DNA from 2 places in the Actinoplanes digitatis genome. Region 2 is predicted to be linked to the other one. Evidence: riboswitches for the same ligand, from Rfam matches in the RefSeq annotation. Region 2 holds a riboswitch; the other holds the start of a gene.
What was found. Region 2 has a riboswitch for cobalamin ahead of BJ971_RS14005 (VWA domain-containing protein). Riboswitches for the same ligand answer to the same signal wherever they lie in the genome.
Positions count from the first base shown of each region.

Region 1 (3,336 bases), 2.1 Mb from region 2:
GGACCGGGCCGCGGCCAGATCAATGAGCGCCTTCTGCGGCAGCTCCCACGCGGTCCGGAAGAGCTCCCGGATCTCCGCCGGCAGCGTCTCGACGCCCTGCACCGAGCCCTCGGCACGCTTGATCTGCTCGCGCACCGCCGACGTCCAGAGGCCGCGCGCCTTCAGCTCGCGTACCAGATAGGTGTTGATCTGAAGGAACTCGCCGCTCAGGGTCTCGCGCTTGAAAAGGTTGCTGACCTGCGGTTCGATGCACTCGTAGCAGCCGGCGATGGAGGCGATCGTCGCCGTCGGCGCGATCGCGATCAGCAGCGAATTGCGCAGGCCGGTGTCCGCGATCCGCGCGCGCACCGCCGCCCACCGGGCAGACTGCGTGGGGGTCACGCCCCACAGATCCGGTTGCAGGTCACCGCGGGCGGCCCTGGTCTCCGGGTACGCGGGGTGCGTGCCGAAGCGTTCGGCGAGCGACGCCGAGGTCTCCAGGGCGGTCAGATAGATCTCCTCCGAGACCCGGGTCGAGAGCTCCCGGGCGGCGGCGGAGTCGAACGGCAGCCCCAGCGCGAAGAACGCGTCCTGGAGGCCCATCAGGCCGAGCCCGACCGGGCGCCACCGCGGGTTGCTCGCCGCCGCCTGCTCGCTCGGGTAGTAGTTGATGTCGATGACCCGGTCCAGGAACACGACGGCGGTCCGCGCGGTCTCGCGCAGCTTCGCCCAGTCGACGTCGTCGCCGGTCAGGTGGGCGCCGAGGTTGATCGAGCCGAGGTTGCAGACCGCCGTCTCGTCGTCGGCGCTGACCTCGAGGATCTCGGTGCACAGGTTCGACAGGTGGATGGTGTTGCCCGGGTGGCCGGTCTGGTTGCTCAGCCGGTTCGAGGGGTCCTTGAAGGTCATCCAGCCGTTGCCGGTCTGTGCCAGCGTGCGCATCATCCGGCCATACAGGTCGCGCGCCTTGACGGTCTTGACCGCCTTGCTCTCCGCGATCCGGTACGCGGCCTCGAACTCCTCGCCGTAGAGGTCCGGCAGCTCGGGGGCGTCGGACGGGTCGATCAGCGACCAGTCCTCATCGGCCTCGACCCGGCGCATGAACTCGTCCGGGATCCAGTTGGCCAGGTTCAGGTTGTGCGTGCGCCGGGCGTCCTCGCCCGTGTTGTCCCGCAGCTCGAGGAATTCCTCGATGTCCGGGTGCCACGGCTCCAGGTAGACGCAGGCCGCGCCCTTGCGCCGGCCGCCCTGGTTGACCGCCGCGACGCTGGCGTCGAGCGTGCGCAGGAACGGCACGATGCCGTTGGACCGGCCGTTCGTGCCGCGGATCAGCGCCCCCCGGCCACGCACCCGAGACCAGGAGATGCCGATGCCGCCGGCGAACTTCGACAGCCGCGCCACCTGCTGATAGCGCTCGTAGATCGAATCAAGCTCGTCCTTCGGCGAGTCCACGAGGAAGCACGACGACATCTGGGTGTGCCGGGTGCCCGAGTTGAACAACGTCGGCGAGCTCGGCAGGTAGGCGAGCGACGACATGAGCCGGTAGAACGCGATCGCCTCACCCGCGCTGGTCGACAGTCCGCAGGCGACCCGCAGCAGCCAGTACTGCGGCGTCTCCACGACCAGCCGCGTCCGCGGATGCCGCAGCAGATAGCGGTCGGCGACCGTACGCAGGCCGAAGTACTCGAACCGCAGGTCACCGGCCGGGTCGACGGCGTCGTCGAGCTTGCGGGCGTTCCTCGCCACGAACGCGGCCGTGTCGTCCCCGATCAGCCCCTCCGCGTGACCGCGGGCGATGGACTGGCTGAAGCTCGCGATGCCCTGACCGCGGACCTCCTTGTCGACGAACGCCGCGAGCAGCCGGGCCGCCAGCCGCGAGTACTGCGGCTCCTCGCCGATCAGCTCCGCCGCCGTCTGGATCGACAGCCGGTCGAGCTCGGCGGTGGTAGCGCCGTCGTAGAGACCACTGATGGTCTTGGTCGCCACCCGCAGCGGGTCGACCTCGTCCAGGTCGGCGACCCACCGCTCCACCGCCTTAACGATCTTGTTGACGTCGACCGACTCCGCGTCACCGTTGCGCTTGCGCACCTGCATCGCATGCCTGCGCTGCTCCGGTACGGCGGGATCGGACGCAGTCTGCTCCTGCGTGACCGTCATGAACTCTCTCTCCTCGCGAGCCCGTTCCGAAGTGGTCTCCGGGCGCGCAGGAGGACGCCGGTGGACGCGGCTGTACGCGTACACCTGAAGGGCGTCGGCCGTCCCACGCGGCCTCGGACCGCCGCACGCGGAGCGTGCGGCGCGCTGGCAGGTCTTCGGACTCGCGGGCCTGACCGGTCTTCGGTCTCCTACTGGCCGTCGCTTCCCAGGCCGGGGCCCAGTGCTGATGACGGCGGTCGTTCCCACTCACCGCTGCGGGGCAGTTCCGGTCTTCCACCGGATTCCCTCTTGCCTCGGCCGTCCTGGAGAGACGGCCGAACCAGCTGCGGGCAACACCATATCTAGGTGCGACTCGAAACGCGCAACCCCACATGTCGTGTCGGCGTGTCGGATCATGCTCGTTCGGGTGAGGCCCCGCGCGGGGACGGGACGGCAAGGGGTAGAACCTCTGCATGGCAATGACGCAAGCCCCGCCCGGGGCTCAGGGGTTCATTCCCGCCGATGCGCACGACCTCGACGAACTCAAGGCCGCCGCGCCCGGCTGCCGCGGCTGCGAACTGCACGAGAACGCCACCCAGGTGGTCTTCGGTCGCGGCGCCGCACATGCCCGGCTGGTGCTGGTCGGCGAGCAGCCCGGCGACATCGAGGACCAGAAGGGCCTGCCCTTCGTCGGCCCGGCCGGCCGGCTGCTGCGCGACGCGGTCGGCGACGCCGGCATCGACCCGTCGGTGATCTACCTGACCAACACCGTGAAACACTTCCGCTTCGAACTGCGCGGCCGGCGGCGCATCCATCAGACGCCCGGCCCGGCGCACATCGCCGCCTGCCGGCCCTGGCTGGTCGCCGAATTCTCGCTGCTCGAGCCGGACCTGATCGTGGCGCTCGGCGCGACAGCGGCCAAGGCCCTCTTCGGACCCTCGTTCCGCGTCACGAGATCACGCGGCGAACTGCTGCCGTGGCCGGCGGCGGCGCAGCGCCCGCAGGACTTCCCGGCGGCCGAGGCCCGGGCGCTCGCGACGATCCATCCGTCGGCGGTGCTGCGGGCCGACGACCGGGACGCTGCCTACCAGGGCCTGGTCGACGACCTCAAGGTCGCGGCGGCGACCCTGGCCTGATCTCGGCGCATCGATGTAGATAGTGATGTGCGTCTCAGTGTTGCGCGCGGCGGGGTCGCCTACGGGCCGCGGGTACTCTTTTGCC
Region 1 covers NZ_JACHNH010000001.1:1,113,612-1,116,947, forward strand. Annotated here, with positions in the region: gene BJ971_RS05160 (ribonucleoside-diphosphate reductase subunit alpha) at 1-2,136, opposite strand, end outside; cobalamin riboswitch at 2,266-2,475, opposite strand; gene BJ971_RS05165 (UdgX family uracil-DNA binding protein) at 2,589-3,251, shown strand.
Region 1: another riboswitch for cobalamin. It lies ahead of BJ971_RS05160 (ribonucleoside-diphosphate reductase subunit alpha); the one in region 2 lies ahead of BJ971_RS14005 (VWA domain-containing protein).

Region 2 (3,336 bases):
CGCGCAGGCCGGCCGCCAGCGGGGTACGTCCGCCCGTGCGCAGGCCGGCGAGCCGCAGCACGCCGACCTCGTGGCTGGAGGTGGGCGGCAGCACCTGCTCCGCGGCCGCACCCCGGAACGTGATCATGCCGACCCGGTCCCGCCGCTGGTAGGCGTCGCGCAGCAGCGACAGCACGGCGGTCTTGACGACGGTCATCCGCCGGCGGGCGGCCATCGACCCGGACGCGTCCACGACGAAGAGCACCAGGTTGGCCTCGCGGCCTACGTGCACGGCCTCGCGCAGGTCACGCGGCTGCACGACCCGTGGGCGCCGGCCGGCCGGCGGCCGCACCGCCGGGCCGGCGTCCGGGAGAAGGTCCTGTGCGCAGGCGCCGCGGTGGATGGCCGCGCGCAGCGTCGCCGGCAGGTGGGCCGCGCCGGCGAGCTTGCCGCGCGGGATCCGGGAGCCGACGACCCGGCCGCGGCGGGCGAGCGCCGGCGAGCGGCGCCCGGCGTGGCCGCCCTCGCCGCGGGCCGCGATCCGCAGGGTCCGCGGCCGGTATGCGCTGCCGGCCTGGGCGGGCGCGGCGCCGCCGACCCGGGCGTCGGCCGGAGCCTGCCCGTCGGCCGGCGCGGTCTCGGGCTGGGTGCCGGGGTGGGACGCGTCGGCCGGGGAGGACGGTCCGGTGCCGCTCTGGTCCCGGCCGCCGTCGGGGCCGCCGCCAGGGCCGCCGCCGTCGGGGCCGGCATCATCGGGGCCGGCGTCGTCGGGGCCGGTGTCGTCGGGGCCGGTGTCGTCGGGGCCGGTGTCGTCCGGGTCGTCGTCCGGGTCGCCCTGGTCGAGGGCCTCCTCCAGGCGCTGCTCGTCGGTGCCCGGCGGGTCCAGCGGATCCCGGCGCCGCCGGTGCGGCAGGGCCAGTCGCGCCGCGTCGCGGACCTCCTCGGCGGTGACCTGGTCGCGGCCGTGCCACGCCGCCAGCGCCACCGCGCAGCGGGCGACCACGATGTCCGCCCGCATCCCGTCGACCCCGTAGGCCAGGCAGACCCGGGCGATCCGGTCCAGCTCCGCGTCGGGCAGCCGCACCGCCGGCACCGCCGCGCGGGCCGCCAGGATCCGGGCCGCCAACTCGGCCTCGGCGGCGGCGAACCGCTGGGCGAACTCGTCCGGTCCGGCCTCGTAGGCCAGCCGGCGGCGCACCACCTCGGCGCGCTGGGTCGCGTCCCGGGGCGCGGCGACGGTGACCACCAGGCCGAACCGGTCGACAAGCTGCGGCCGCGGCTCGCCCTCCTCGGGGTTCATCGTGCCGACGAGCAGGAACCGGGCCGCGTGCTTGACCGACACCCCGTCGCGCTCGACGTGCGCGCGGCCCATCGCGGCCGCGTCAAGCAGCAGGTCGACGAGGTGGTCCGGCAGCAGGTTGACCTCGTCGACGTAGAGGGCGCCGCGGTGCGCGGCCGCGAGCAGGCCCGGCTCGTAGGCCTTCACGCCGTCGGCGAGCGCGCGCTGGATGTCGAGGGTGCCGACGACCCGGTCCTCGGTGGCGCCGACCGGCAGCTCGACCAGGGTGGCGGGCCGGTGCCCGTGCGGCGCGCCGGCCTCGTGCGGCCCGTCGGGGCAGCCCGGGTCGGTGGCGGCCGGGTCGCAGGCGAAGCGGCAGCCGCGGACCACGTCGACCTCGGGCAGCAGCGCGGCGAGGGCGCGCACCACGGTGGACTTGGCCGTGCCCTTCTCGCCGCGGACCAGGACCCCGCCGACGGCGGGTGAGACGGCGGTCAGCAGCAGCGCGAGCCGCAGGTCGTCGAGGCCGACGACGGCAGAGAACGGGTACGGCGTCACGCCCGGTCCTTTCCGCGGGTCCGCGCCCGCGTGTGGAAGGTAACGAGCGACCGGAGTCTCCTGACTCCCGGGACGTCGATCCCGGTCACAGTGGCGGGACCGTCCCGGTCTCTCACCGGGTTCCTCCGCAGCCGCTCGCGAGTCACTCTTTCTCACGGCGCGGCACGGCGTCAACGCGGGGCAGGGTGGCCGACCTCACGGCCCGGCCGTCCGCCGGGGCGGGACGGCGCCGCCTCAGCGGCCCTCGGGCAGGGCCTTGGGGGTGTCCGGCAGCGGCTGCGGCGCCAGTCTGTCCAACTCGGTGAGCACTCCCGTCACCGCCAGCGCCGAGCGCTCCACCAGCGGGCGCAGCCGGCGGTAGAGGTCGGCGGCGTGCGGGTCCGGGTGGGTCGGCTCGCCGATGGCGACCATCGCCGCGGCGGCGGCCAGGTCCGGCAGCTCGCCCAGGGCGTGGCGGGCGAGCAGGCAGGCGCCGAGCGCGGTGCCCTCCGGCGTGTCCGCAACGGACACGGGCAGGTCCAGGGCCGCGGCCAGCACGGACACCCACAGGTCGGAGGCGACCGCGCCGCCGGTGGCCCGGACCTCGGTCATCGCGATGCCCTCGTCCGCGAACGTGTCCCGGACCAGCGCCAGCTGCTGGCAGACCCCCTCTAGCGCGGCCCGGACGAGGTGCGGCCGGCCGTGCTCGCGGCGCAGCCCGAGGTAGGCGCCGCGCATGCCGCCGCGCCACCACGGCGCCCGCTCGCCCAGCAGGTAGGGCAGGCAGAGCAGGCCCTCGCTGCCGGGGCCGACCTCGGCGGCCTCCGCCAGCAGCGCGGCGTCGCGTACGTCGGCGTCCTCGCCCTCGGCGGCCGGGCGGTCGAAGCCGCCGGCGAAGGTCTGCCCGGCCCAGCGCACCACCGATCCGGCGTTGTTGATCGCGCCGCCGACGACCCAGTGTTCCTCGGTGAGCGCGTAGCAGAACAGCCGCCCGGCCCGGTCGGCGGTCGGCCGGTCCACGATGGTGCGCAGCGCGCCGCTGGTGCCGAGGGAGACGGCCGCGACGCCGGGCGGGGTGGCGCCGACGCCGAGGTTGGCCAGCGGCCCGTCGGCCGCGCCGATGATCAGCGGGGTGTCCGCGTGCAGCCCGGCCGCGGCCGCCACCTCGGGGTTCAGCCTCAGCCGCCGGGTGGTGGGCACGACCTCGGCGAGCTGGTGCCGGCGCACGCCGGTCAGCTCCAGCGCCTCGTGGTCCCAGCGGCGCCGGTGGATGTCGTACATGCCGGTGCCGGAGGCGACCGAGAGGTCCAGCAGGAAGCCCTCGTCGGCGAGGCCGGCCAGGACGATCTCCTTGACGCCGCCCCAGCGCGGGGTGTCGCGCAGCTTCGCGGGATCGGTCTCGCGCCACCAGGCGAGCTTGGTCAGCGGGGACATCGGGTGCACCGGCGTGCCCGTCCGGGCCTGGAGCGACTTCGCGCGGCCGGTGCCGACGATCCGCTCGCTCAGCCCGGCGGCCCGGTTGTCGGCCCAGGTGACCAGCG
Region 2 covers NZ_JACHNH010000001.1:3,253,909-3,257,244, reverse strand. Annotated here, with positions in the region: gene BJ971_RS14005 (VWA domain-containing protein) at 1-1,816, opposite strand, end outside; cobalamin riboswitch at 1,849-1,977, opposite strand; gene BJ971_RS14000 (gluconokinase) at 2,051-3,336, opposite strand, start outside.